3 regions of the Paenibacillus sp. MB22_1 genome follow, and region 1 is predicted to be linked to each of the others. Evidence: riboswitches for the same ligand, from Rfam matches in the RefSeq annotation. Region 1 holds a riboswitch; each other region holds the start of a gene.
What was found. Region 1 has a riboswitch for thiamine pyrophosphate ahead of ACL02P_RS20610 (ABC transporter substrate-binding protein). Riboswitches for the same ligand answer to the same signal wherever they lie in the genome.
Positions count from the first base shown of each region.

Region 1 (4,197 bases):
GATGCCAAATCCAAACCAGATCATCAGCAGCGGCGCCAGCGCAATGGTTGGCACGTTTTGACTTAGGATGATCAGCGGATATAGCGACGCCTTCAGAAACGGGACATAATGCAGGACAAACGCCGTCAGCAAGCCTACGAGCGTCCCGATGGCAAAGCCGATAAACATCAGCCGCAGCGTCGCCGCCGTGTGTTCCCCTAAGCTGGCCGCACCGGCAGCCGCTTCACGACCGATATCCACCGGGCTGGGGAGAATCCACTTCTCGATGTGGAACCAGGCGGTAGCGCCCTGCCAGATCAGCAAAAACAAGATGACCGCCACGAGGGGCGGCCAGATGTTGTGCCAAAGGCTGCGGAGATTCATGGCCGATATTTTTCAATCAGCTTATCCATGCTGACGCCTTTGGGATTGTACGAAATTTTAATTTGCGAAATGATGCCCGTACTGCCGAACTCAATGACGGCTTCGTTCATTTTCTTCACGATGGCCAGCAGCTCGTCGAGATCCCCCTCCATGGTCGTCTCCAGGGGGTTCACCTGATATTTGACCCCGGATGCTTGAATCACTTCAATGGCCCGGTCTACATAGGGAATGACGTCTTCGCCGTTGGGTGTCTTCGGAATGATCTGAATGCTTAATAACGCGTTTGGCATGGGTGGGTTCATCCTTTCGAATAGGGATTTGGCATCATTGGGTTAAAGTATAGTAAATTATTCGCTTGGCAAAAACTCGTTGGTAAAAGCGGCATCTACGTCAAGCGGTTTTTCCAGCAGCTTGCGCTCAAACATCCAATCGGAGTAGTTCTGCCACACTTCTTTCTTCTGCTCGCCCCAGCGCGGAGCATCGTCCTTGTATTTCGGGCTCAGCCATTTTTGACTGGCCACCACCAGGTCCTTGTCGAGATCCGGTACGGCTTTCAACAGGATTTGCGCCGCTTCTTCCGGATGGTCGATCGCATAATTGTAACCTTTAGACACGGCCCGCATAAAAGCCTTTACCAGCTCGGGGTTGTCCTTGATCGTCTTCTCGTTTGTCACGAGTACCGGGGTGTAGTAGTCCAGCTTCTCGGAGAAATCCTTGACATACAGCATGTCGATCGGCTCGCCCCGCAGCTCGGCCTCAATGCCTGTCCAGGCGTAGAAAATCCAGGCAAAATCAATATCCCGCTTCACTGCCGTAAAATAATCGGCATCCCCGATATTAACGAATTTCACCTTGTTGACATCAGCGCCTTGCAGGTCCATGATCGATTGGATCACCGCTTGTTCCACCGGAGAGCCCCAGCCGCCGTAGGCTTTGCCTTCGAAGTCTTTAGGCGATTTAATATTCTTGTCTACGGGGGCAGCGAAGCCGGACGTATTGTGCTGAATGATCGCGGCAATCGAGACGAGCGGGACGCCTTGGATCCGGCTTTGCGTTACGTTCTCCTGCACGCTGACGCCAAACGGCACCTCTCCGGAGGCAACCATCGCCTCAGCACCGCCGGAACCGGGCAGGAGGATGTCCACATTCAGCCCTTCCTCGGCGAAATAGCCTTGATCCTTGGCGACGTAAAGCCCGGTGTGGTTCGTATTCGGGCTCCAGTCGAGCACGACTTTAACATCTTGCAGCTCTGTGTTAGAACCTTGATTTGGTGCGGCGGCTTCGGTATTTTGCCCGCTTGGGTTTCCGGCTTTCGCCTTCCCGGCGCTGTTCCCATTCGCTCCGCCGCAGGCGGACAATATCAGCAGCAAGCAACCGAGAAACATGGCCAGTGCGGTACGTACTTGAACTTTCACGACTTCTACTCTCCTTCGTTGGTGTAGATTTCCGCAGCTTGTTCTTGGTATAACCCTGGATGTGCGTCCTTAAGCGTAACTTCCAACTTCCGGATACAAAAAAACGTCCCGGATCCGGGACGCAATAGGCAATGGAAATGACATGTAAAATAAGTTCATCACCATGGTATGGCTCCCTACGCTGGCATTATCCAGATCAGGTTGAAGGGTCAGTATCTTGGAGGGATACACTCTCAGCCGGCCAATTCCAGCACCCCTGAACAATATGACTGCAGATTACATCTGTCATTATAGTTTTCGCCAACTGGATTTGTCCAGTCTTTCCGGACCAGCTTGCAAAAACCAGGGGATTTGCTTTTTATCTGGCAAAAGGATATAATGAGTTCAAATCATGGTTTTGAAAGAGGATATCATTCACGCATTGAAAAGGGTGTCACTTTATAAAACTGGAACTTTTTTCAATGTGTGAATTTTTTTTATACAAGTGGTGCATGTTCAATAAGGGTCAGCCTTTATTGAGCGACTTCTGTTAAAAAAATGAATCATGTTAATCTTGAAACAGGAGGTATTCCCCATGGAAACCGGAACAGTGAAATGGTTTAACGCTGAGAAAGGTTTTGGCTTCATCGAAGTGGAAGGCGGAAATGACGTATTCGTTCATTTCAGCGCAATCACCGGCGAAGGCTTCAAAACCCTCGACGAAGGCCAACGCGTACAATTCAACGTGGTTCAAGGCAACCGCGGCCCGCAAGCCGAGAACGTTGTAAAACTGTAAGTTAGTTAGTTGCTCCTGAAAAAGTCGATTTTCAAAAATAGTTTCGGGTTGCTGGCTGGGTTGTGAGGGAGAACTTTCCCTAATGATCGGTTTCCATGTTAGTTTTGGAGCATTTTTGCCGCTCTTTGCAGGTTGTGGGTCAGAATCCCGAAGCCGACCCAGCATTTTGAGCCGACAAAGCCCCGATACCTGCTGCGGTTCAAACCGTACTTCCGCTTGAGAAGACTAATCTTCGCTTCTCCAGCTGCACGGTAACGCTGCAAGTCTTTGAACCATAATTCGTTTTCGTACTCGGATCGGGCAATGCCTTTTTTGCCCTTTCGCGGCAAGCTAGCTCGCTTCACACCAAGTTCGGTAATGGCCGTTTCGTTCTTCTTGCTTGAGAAACCGCGGTCGGTCGCTACAGCTTGCGGCGCTTTGCCGAATTGCTTGATATGCGCCTGTACAGCGGGAACGAGCAGTTCATCATCCGAGGGGTTCCCCTCGTAGACAGCGTAGCCGGTCACAAAGCCACTTTCCGTCTCGTCGATTCGCACCTTGTAGCCGAACTCAGTTCCTTTGGCCAGCTTACCTTTCTTAATCGGTCTTGCTTCCGGGTCAAAGAAACTGACGATCCGATCTGCGATGATTCGATTGCCGGAAACGACCTGTTTGGCTTGTTCCAACAACTTGCCGGTTAGCGTGACCGCCTCGGTCAGTTTGGTTTTACTTTGTCGAAGAGCAGCTTTGCCCTTGTCTTGCAGTTTCTCGATAACGGCTTGCGCCTTGTTCACAACGTTCTCGGCTACTTCGATTACGCTCCCAGTGATCCGGTCAACTTCTTCCCAAGATTCACGGGTGCGGCGACGTAGAACTTTCGCGATGGACAGAATCTTTTCCTTGATTTCTGCCGTACGATCTTCAAAGCCTTGAACAGTGTGGGAGGCGACTTTCCGGATTTTCTGAATCGTTCGAGTGATGACTTTTACGCCATCTTGCAACAGCGTAGCGTCTGTCGGGTGATGGATGTCGGATTCCACAACCGTCGTATCCGTGCGCAATTTGCGGGTTTTCAGAACGGCTTTTTCCTCACACTGCTTTACGAGTGCGGCATTGATGTCTTCGACGATCTTGTCGCCGTAGCGTTTGCGGGCATAGATGAGCGTAGACGGGTCGGGCATCGGTTCGTCGATGGCAAACCGGCAGAACATTCGCCATGTGATGCTGTCACCGACTTCCTTCACGAGTGACTCGTAGCCCAAATTGTATTTATGCTTCAGGACCATAAGACGGATGTACTTTTCAATTGCAAGCGTAGGACGGCCGCTTTTCTTGCCTTTCGGGTGCAACTCAGTAAACGGTTGAAGAAAACGGTCGTCGTCCAGTAATTGATCTATGATTGCAAGCTCGACCGGCAACTTTCTAACAGATTCCGGGAGAATGGCATCCCAGATGGTCAATTGCTCGTCTCGAAGTTTCAACATTTTCTTCACCTCTTGGAAGGATTCCCGAGGGCTTCTGTTGAACTCCTATAGCAAAGGAATTCTTCCCTCGGGGTGTGGAACTTTGTTATCTCGTCAATAACAATTTCCATTTTGAGGTGCTGAATTCCTTTTAATTATGCTCAAAACACCCTGACTTTTTCAGGGGAAACTAGTTAGGAAC
Region 1 is NZ_JBLADV010000002.1:1,913,902-1,918,098, forward strand. It holds gene ACL02P_RS20600 (ABC transporter permease) at 1-363, opposite strand, end outside; gene ACL02P_RS20605 (MTH1187 family thiamine-binding protein) at 360-653, opposite strand; gene ACL02P_RS20610 (ABC transporter substrate-binding protein) at 711-1,748, opposite strand; TPP riboswitch at 1,937-2,046, opposite strand; gene ACL02P_RS20615 (cold-shock protein) at 2,353-2,553, shown strand; gene ACL02P_RS20620 (ISNCY family transposase) at 2,652-4,016, opposite strand.

Region 2 (4,197 bases), on a different contig from region 1:
CTGCTAGTACACTCCTTTTTTACTGTATAAAAACAATCCTTGAAACAATTTCCGATACTTAACGTATTGTTTTTTAAGGAGTTGGTTAGTAATGGGAGTCTTTTTATTTTTATTTGTCCTTCTTGCTTTACTAAATATCTTTTTCCCGCGAATCTCTTGGTATATGAGCTATGGCTGGAAGAGGGCTCTGATCCACTAAAAGCCTTTGATTTTCATCAATCTCATCCAGCAACCCTTCTTTTTCATACTAGCGGATGTAGAGTCCGCCCCAGCGGGTTCACGGTTGCTTGGTGCCGGCGACGAAGGCATTCAGCTTCGCGAAATCGCTGCTGTCATCGGGCGGCAATTAAACGTGCCTGTGGTCAGCATCACACCGGAAGAGGCTGATGCCCATTTCGGTTTTCTTGGTGCCATCAGGACACTATTTTGCTTAAAAAAGCAGGGATGCCCCAGAAGCCTTTAACGGCTCTTGGGACATCCCCTTTCTACCTGTTCGTTAGAAAATCGTAGGCACCATACCCACGTTACGATATTTTAAGCTCCGCTTTCGTCTGGAAACGACCCCGCTCCTTAATCGGAAGCGGTAATCCCAGCTTCTGCAGCTCAGCGTATATCCAATCCGCGTGGTACTCATAGACGGTTTCGATCTTGTACTGCTGCTCTTCACTACGGTTTCCTACCTCTGCTGAGTCGCTCCGTTCATGATCGGCCTCGACCAGCAACAGTCGATGCTCGGCAAGCAGCTGCTGCAAAATCACCAAATGCTCATAGATATGGCGATAGGATTCAATTTCTTTGCCGATGTGCTCCATCGATTCGCTGAGATCTCGAGTCAGATGGAATTCCTCTTTGCAAAGCTGATAATATTTCTCCAGGCAACCTAGCTCCGCACGAAAACTCTCCAAATCGACGACTTCCCGGCACGTCGTGATCTGCCCGAATAAATCGGCCATCCGCTTAGCGACGGCTTTCCGCGCCTTTTCCAAATCGGCCTCATGTTTAGGGGGGAAGACGACCAAATTGACGATCACAGCAACAGCAATACCAACCAATGTGTCTGTGATCCGGTTAATCCCATAAAAAATCGGACTTTCACCCGGCTGAAGATTCAACATGATAGCTAAAAAAACGATACACCCGATGGATATTGACTTATTCCATTTCAGCAAATTGCAGACATAGATTACGACGATGACGCCTAACGCGCAATACACCGCGTTCCCAGGCTCAATCATGGCGAAACCTGCACCCACGATCGCCCCAACAAACGTCCCCATCGTCCGATGTTTCCCGGCCGTAAATGAGTTGGTGACCGAATTTTCCATGGAAATGATCGTTGCGATCGCGGCGTAAAAAGGATACTCCAAGCGCAATAACGCTGCAACGATCACACACAAACAGATGGCTAGCCCTGTCTTGAGATTGCGTAAACCAATCGTCCATTTCAATCTCATCACTCCCCAATCAAGCTCCGACCGTATTATAGAGGATGTTTTTAATTCGCTTCAATTTAATTAAACATCACAAAACGGCTATTTTTGCGATAAATCGTGACATTTTCATGAAAATTTCTTGGAAACGGCTTAAAGCAGGCAGCTTAACACCAATCCAATTCAACGGTTGTAATTATCTGGATCCCCGTGTATAGTAAACATGACAATTCTAAATCGATCGACACTAGGGGAGCCGCAAGGCTGAGATGAATCGAAAGATTCGGACCCTTTGAACCTGAACGGGTTAAGACCTGCGTAGGGAAGTGGAGAGTAAAGCATACATGAACCGGAAAATAGGTCTATTTAGGCTTATACATTCTGTTGCTGAACTTAGCCCCCTCCTTACGGAGGGGGCTTTTTTGCATTGGATTTCTAACCTGAGAGGGGATGAATATGACGAGCCAAAAATTAACGCTAACCGCACCCGAACTGCATCTGATCTCCATCTCTCCCATCCACGTATCCGAACTGCTCAGGGTATCCCTCAAGGCCCTTCCCTACTTGGATTACATTCATGTGCGGGATAAGCAGCTCACCGCGAAAGGTCAGCTGGAGATCATTCAACAAATGTTCGAATCAGGCATTCCGCTGAACAAAATTGTCGTGAACGATCGGCTGGACGTGGCCTTGGCCGCGCGGGCAGTGAATGTCCACTTAGCCGGCCATAGTCTTCCGGTGGACTCCGCTCGTCCGTTAGCCAGCGGGATGCGCTTGGGCAGGTCGGTTCATTCGGTGGAAGAAACGGTGCAGGCCGCCGTAGATGGAGCGGATTATTGCCTGTTCGGACATGTGTACGATACCTCCAGCAAACCCGGACTTCCCGGCAGAGGGCTGGCGGCATTAACTGCTACGGCGAAGGCTTGCCCGGTTCCGATGATCGCCATTGGAGGCATCCGACCGGATCAAGCGGGAGAGATCATCCGCTGCGGCGCTCAAGGGATTGCCGTCATGACAAGGTTGTTTCATGCACCGGACCCGGCAGAAGAAGCCCAAGCTTACCGCAAGGCGATGCAAGCAGCTTGGCTGGAAAGGAGGTGAACCACGTGCAGGTTCGTCTGAATGGGAAGGAGACGACGTTAAACGAAAGCTGTGTCACACTGGCCGATTTATTAGCGGACCCCCCATGGAGGGACCGGAAGCTGTTGGTTGAACTAAACGGTACGGTTGTGCGAAAGGAAGACTATGCCGTTATCCAGTTATCTGATGGAGATCGCATTGAGCTAGTCCATTTTGTAGGGGGAGGCTGATCAGCATGCAGGACTTATTCCATATTGGCGGCAAGGCTTTGTCCAGCCGTTTATTTATCGGTACCGGCAAATATAACCGCAACACCTTAATTCCCGAAGTGATCGAGCGTTCAGGAGCAGAGGTCATCACCGTCGCTTTAAGAAGAGTGAATCCCGATTGGGAAGAGGAAAATCTGCTGCATCATATCCCTTCGCATATGACGCTGCTGCCGAACACCTCCGGCGCCCGTAACGCGGAAGAGGCGATCCGCATCGCCAGATTGGCTAGGGCGGCGGATATGGGCAATTGGATCAAACTGGAGGTCATCCAGGATCAACGTTATTTGCTGCCAGACAACGTGGAAACCATTAAAGCAACCGAGATATTGGCCGCGGAAGGGTTCGTTGTCCTTCCTTATATGAGCCCGGATTTGTCGGCTGCTCTCCGGCTAAGGGATGCAGGAGCCGCTGCCGTCATGCCGCTCGGTTCACCGATTGGCAGTAACCGCGGTCTGCGGACGAAGGAACTGATTCAGATCCTGATCGAGGAAGCAGGCCTGCCGGTGATCGTTGACGCCGGCATCGGTAAGCCGTCTGAGGCGGCAGAAGCGATGGAAATGGGAGCGGCGGCGGTCCTCTTGAACACAGCGATTGCGACCGCCCGCGATCCGCTGGGGATGGCCGAAGCGTTCCGCGCAGCCGTAGTGGCCGGCAGACTAGCTCATTTGGCCGGACTAGGGCCGGTGGAGCAAAACGCCGTGGCCTCCTCCCCGCTGACCGGGTTTCTGGATGAAGTGGGGGCCTAAGTGATGAGCTTTTATGACAAAATCCAATCCTGGGAAGGCTTCCCCTTTCCACAGCGGCTGCAAGGTTACAGCGATGCAGATGTACGGCGGGCGCTTAGCAAGCCTAAGCTTGATGGGGAGGATCTGTTAGCCTTGCTGTCACCGGCGGCCGATAGACATTTGGAGGAGATGGCCCAACGGGCTCAGCGGATCACCCAAAGCCAGTTCGGAAACGTGATCCAGTTGTTTACCCCGATGTATGTGTCCGATTATTGCGTAAACCACTGTGAGTATTGCAGCTTTAGCTCGATCTATGACTTTCCGCGAAAAAAATTAGATATGCAAGAGGTCGAACGGGAAGCCGCGGCGATTGCCGCTACCGGCATCCGTCATATCCTGCTGTTAACCGGTGAATCCCGCAAAGATTCCCCGGTCGAATACTTAAAGGATTGCGTGAAGGTGCTGCGCAAGTATTTTTCCTCCATAGGCATTGAGGTCAACCCGCTGTCCGTCTCCGAATATCAGGAGTTAGGCGCGGTAGGTGTAGACAGCCTGACGGTATTTCAAGAGGTCTACCACCGGGAAACGTATACCAAGCTCCATCTGAAAGGACCCAAGCGCAATTATCGAAATCGGCTGGATGCCCCTGAGCGCGGCTGTGCTGCAGGCTATCGGTCCGTTAATATCGGTGCA
Region 2 is NZ_JBLADV010000001.1:538,269-542,465, reverse strand. It holds gene ACL02P_RS02375 (FUSC family protein) at 525-1,454, opposite strand; TPP riboswitch at 1,670-1,772, shown strand; gene ACL02P_RS02370 (thiamine phosphate synthase) at 1,887-2,531, shown strand; gene thiS (sulfur carrier protein ThiS) at 2,537-2,740, shown strand; gene ACL02P_RS02360 (thiazole synthase) at 2,746-3,525, shown strand; gene thiH (2-iminoacetate synthase ThiH) at 3,529-4,197, shown strand, end outside.
Region 2: another riboswitch for thiamine pyrophosphate. It lies ahead of ACL02P_RS02370 (thiamine phosphate synthase); the one in region 1 lies ahead of ACL02P_RS20610 (ABC transporter substrate-binding protein).

Region 3 (4,197 bases), on a different contig from region 1:
GGCGAGTTGTACCTGGAGTACCACCGGGGAACCTATACCAGCCAGGCGTACAATAAAAAAATGAACCGGAAGCTGGAGCTGCTGTCCCGGGACGCCGAATGGCTGCTTAGCTTGCAGGCGTTGCTTGCGGGCTGCGGAAACTGGGAGGCCTATCCGAAGGCCAAGCTGGACGAAAGCTGGAAAACGATCCTGCGCAACCAGTTCCATGACATCATCCCGGGCTCGTCCATTCCAGAGGTATACCGCGATTCCAAGGAGGAGTATGCCCAAGCTGAATCGCTGCTGGAGTCGTGCCGGGAGCAGGCCATTCAAGCCTTGACGAGCGATGCGGGGGATACGTATACCGTGTGGAATCCGTCCTCTTGGCCGTTTACCGGACTGGTTGCCTTGGAAGGTCAAGACACAGACACGGGAACACAGTGGATTCAAGCGGATGGGCAAGAGCTGCAATCCGAATTCGACGGGACGACCGTGTGGGTACGCGTGGAGAACGTGCCGCCGCTTGGCTTTGTAACGATCCAACGTAAGAAGGACGGGCAAGCAAATAACGCGGTGACAAGCGAACCGTTTAAAGCGCGGCCAAACGGGATCGAAACTCCGATTTATAACATTGAGTGGAACGACCGCGGGCAGCTGATCTCCATCTTCGACCGCGTCGCTGGCCGTGAAGTGCTGGCTTCCGGCGAACGGGGCAACGTGCTGCAGGTGTTTGAGGATAAGCCCAAAATGTTTGAGGCTTGGGACATCGATGTGTTCTATCAGGAGAAGCAGCGCGAGGTTGAGCAACTCCAAGAATGCAAGGTCGTTACCGGTACGCTGCGGGCTGTCGTCACATTTACCTGGACGTACATGAGCTCGACGATTCGCCAGCAGATGATTCTGTATGCCGATAACCGGCGGATCGATTTCCGGACTTGGGTGGATTGGCAGGAACGTCAGCAGCTGCTGAAGGTTGCTTTTCCAGTGGACATTCGGGCGACGGAAGCGACTTACGACATTCAGTATGGCAACGTGAAGCGCCCAACGCATTGGAACACGTCGTGGGATTTCGCCCGCTTCGAAACGGTCGGGCATCAATGGGTGGATTTGTCGGAGCGCGGCTATGGGGTTAGTCTGCTGAATGATTGCAAGTACGGGCATGACATTAAGGATCATGTGATACGCCTGTCGCTGCTGAAATCGGCAACGTACCCAGACCCGCAGGCGGATCGCGGCGAGCATGAATTTACGTATGCGCTGTATCCGCATGAGGGGGATTGGTCCGAAGGCGGTACCGTGCAGGCGGCAGCGCTCCTGAATCAACCGGTATACGCTACGCCAGGTACGGCTCATACTCCGTCGTTTTCCTTGCTCCAAACGAGCGGCAGTGCGGATGTCGTCATCGATGCGGTGAAAAAAGCGGAAGACGACGATAGCGTGATCGTCCGTTTCCATGAATATAAGGGCGGCCGGGGCCGCGTCCGGTTACACGTCGGAGTGCCCGTGGCGTCCTGGCAGGAAACCGACCTGATGGAACGTCCGGCCGGAGAGCTGTCCTCCGCAGATACGATTGAGCTGACAGTGACGCCTTATGAAATCAAGACGATTCGTCTTCAGTTGAAATAAAGATGGGCGAAACGGGCGCCTCCTCAGTTGTCGGAAGTGGGGGCGCCTGTTAGCGTTTCAATATCGTTGGAACCATAGAAAAATAAAACCACCAGAATAATGATCACAATCCATTCGGAAAAACCTTCGCCGTCAAATTGACCCATGTGGCAAACCCCCGTAATCGTAATTAAGTTCAAAGCGTACAATCTCCATTTGGCGTCCGCTGAAATGAACAGGCATTTGGAGCAACTCCGGCTTACGACAACGAACGCCAGCATTAGGAGGAACTGTCCGCTTTTTTCTTCATGGCATTAATGATGTCGTTGATGGTGAGATCCCCGTTTTCATTGAGGAAATTCAGCAGTTTATCGGCGTTCGCGTCGCTGCTGATCGTTTTGTACTCGCCAACCAAGGAGACGAACATGGTCGCGTTTCGGTATAACTGGACGGAATCCACGCGTAGTTTGCCGGAGAGCAGCAGCGCAGCTACGGTGTATTCCGGGGTTTTAGGCCGGAAGCCGCCTTTTTTGCCGTTCTTCTTGCTGGAAGACGAGGACTTGTTCTTTCCGGCTGAGTTCATGGCTTTACCTTCCTTAACTTGATGGAGTCCAGTTGCTTGTCATGGGGAACAGGTCGAACCGATCCCGAAATCGATCCTAAATCGATTCCTAGGAGTGCCCTGTTATTTATGCTATGCAACCGCGCGGGGTTGGTGTAGACGAAGAGATGCAAACGATCCACCTATTCCACCATCTGGACGGGATTGACAATCCAGGCAGGGACCGGTAGAGTAATAATTGAATTGCATAGGAAATCCACTAGGGGCGCCGTCATCGGCTGAGACAAGAGATCATCTTGGACCCTTTGAACCTGATCTAGTTCATACTAGCGTAGGAAAGTGGAGCCGGCCCCAAGTGACATGCGCTTAGGCTGCCATGAGTATATCGGTATGCCTAGGGTTCATCCAGCCGCTCCCTCTACGGAGCGGCTTTTTTGCGTGCTCTGGCAGCTCGGTTTGCCGTTGTCCTCTCAGAGGATTTCCTTGCCAAAATTTGTGGAGGTGGAGAAGTTGGGATTTTCTCAAGAGTTGCGTAGGCAGGCGGACGGAATTTATCAAGCGATATTTGATCATCCCTTTGTCAGAGGTATTGCGGAAGGCCGGTTACAGAAAGAACAGCTCATTCATTACGTCAAGCAAGATTTTGAGTATCTGAATGCTTACATGCGAATTTACGGGATCGCGATTTCCAAGTGCCAGACCCGCGAGGAGATTGCGTTGTTCAATCAACAGATCGATTTCATTTTAAACAGTGAGATTCATCCGCATCACAATTTTTGCCGGGTGGCCGGGGTGAAATTTGAAGATTTGCAAGGCTTTCCGCTAGCCCCTTCGGCTCATCATTATATCCGTCATATGCTGACGGTGGCCCACGAAGGAAGTTTGGGAGAAATATACGCCGTGCTCCTGCCTTGTCCGTGGACTTATCTGGAGATTGGCAAGAAGCTGTTGGAGGAAGTGCAGCCGACGCCGGAGCATCCGTACTATGAGTGGATCACTTTCTACGGTCAACGGGCAGGAGGCGTCACAGAGAAGTTCATGCGGGCGTTGGACCAATGGGCGGAAACCGCCAATGCGGCGGAGCGTCAACGCATGACCGAGCATTTTTTGCAGAGCTGCCAGCTCGAATATCTCTTCTGGGATATGGCGTATCGGTTGGAAGATTGGCCGGTTGCGGTGCCGGTGCTTCAGCTGTAACTCCGCGCCGATTCGCTATCCATCCATGCCCAAAGCCAAATGATCGAAAGAGAGGTTGAACTTATATGAGTTTGCTGGAAAAAGAGCTATCCGAAGTGCTGCAAAAGGTGCAAAATACGAAACCGCTCGTTCATAACATCACGAACGTGGTTGTCACGAATTTTACGGCGAACGGCTTATACGCGCTTGGCGCGTCGCCGGTCATGGCGTATGCGCCGGAGGAGGTGGCCGATATGGCCAAGATCGCCGGCGCGCTTGTCCTTAACATCGGCACGTTGTCGACGCCGCAGGTGGAGGCGATGATCCTTGCCGGCCAGTCGGCGAACGCTCACGGCGTGCCGGTGCTGCTTGACCCGGTGGGCGCGGGAGCTACCGCCTTCCGGACCGAGTCGGCGCTGAGCATCCTGCGCGAGGTGAAGGTGTCGCTCGTGCGCGGCAACGCGGCGGAGATCGCCCATCTCGTCGGGGAATCCCGCGAGATCAAGGGCGTCGACGCCGGCGACACCGCGAGCGCCGAGGCGGCCGAGCTCGCGGTGCGGGCCGCGCGGGCGCTGAACACGGTCGTGGCGATCACCGGCCGTGAAGATGTCATCACCGACGGGCTGCAGTGCCGGATCGTGAGCGGCGGCGACGCGCTGCTCACCCAGGTGACCGGCACGGGCTGCCTGCTGACGTCGGTGTTGGGGGCTTTCGCCGCGGTGGAGCGCGATCTGCTGCTGGCCGGCACCGCCGGGCTGGCGTTCTATGGCGCTGCCGCGTCCCGCGCCGCCGAGCGGACGGCTTCGGCCGGCCCGGGCAGCTTCCAGATCGCGTTCCTCGACGAGCTGGCGAAGCTGCACCCGCACTCGCTCAAA
Region 3 is NZ_JBLADV010000001.1:1,052,938-1,057,134, forward strand. It holds gene ACL02P_RS04815 (alpha-mannosidase) at 1-1,605, shown strand, start outside; gene ACL02P_RS04820 (hypothetical protein) at 1,629-1,751, opposite strand; gene ACL02P_RS04825 (hypothetical protein) at 1,865-2,167, opposite strand; TPP riboswitch at 2,398-2,501, shown strand; gene tenA (thiaminase II) at 2,657-3,343, shown strand; gene thiM (hydroxyethylthiazole kinase) at 3,409-4,197, shown strand, end outside.
Region 3: another riboswitch for thiamine pyrophosphate. It lies ahead of tenA (thiaminase II); the one in region 1 lies ahead of ACL02P_RS20610 (ABC transporter substrate-binding protein).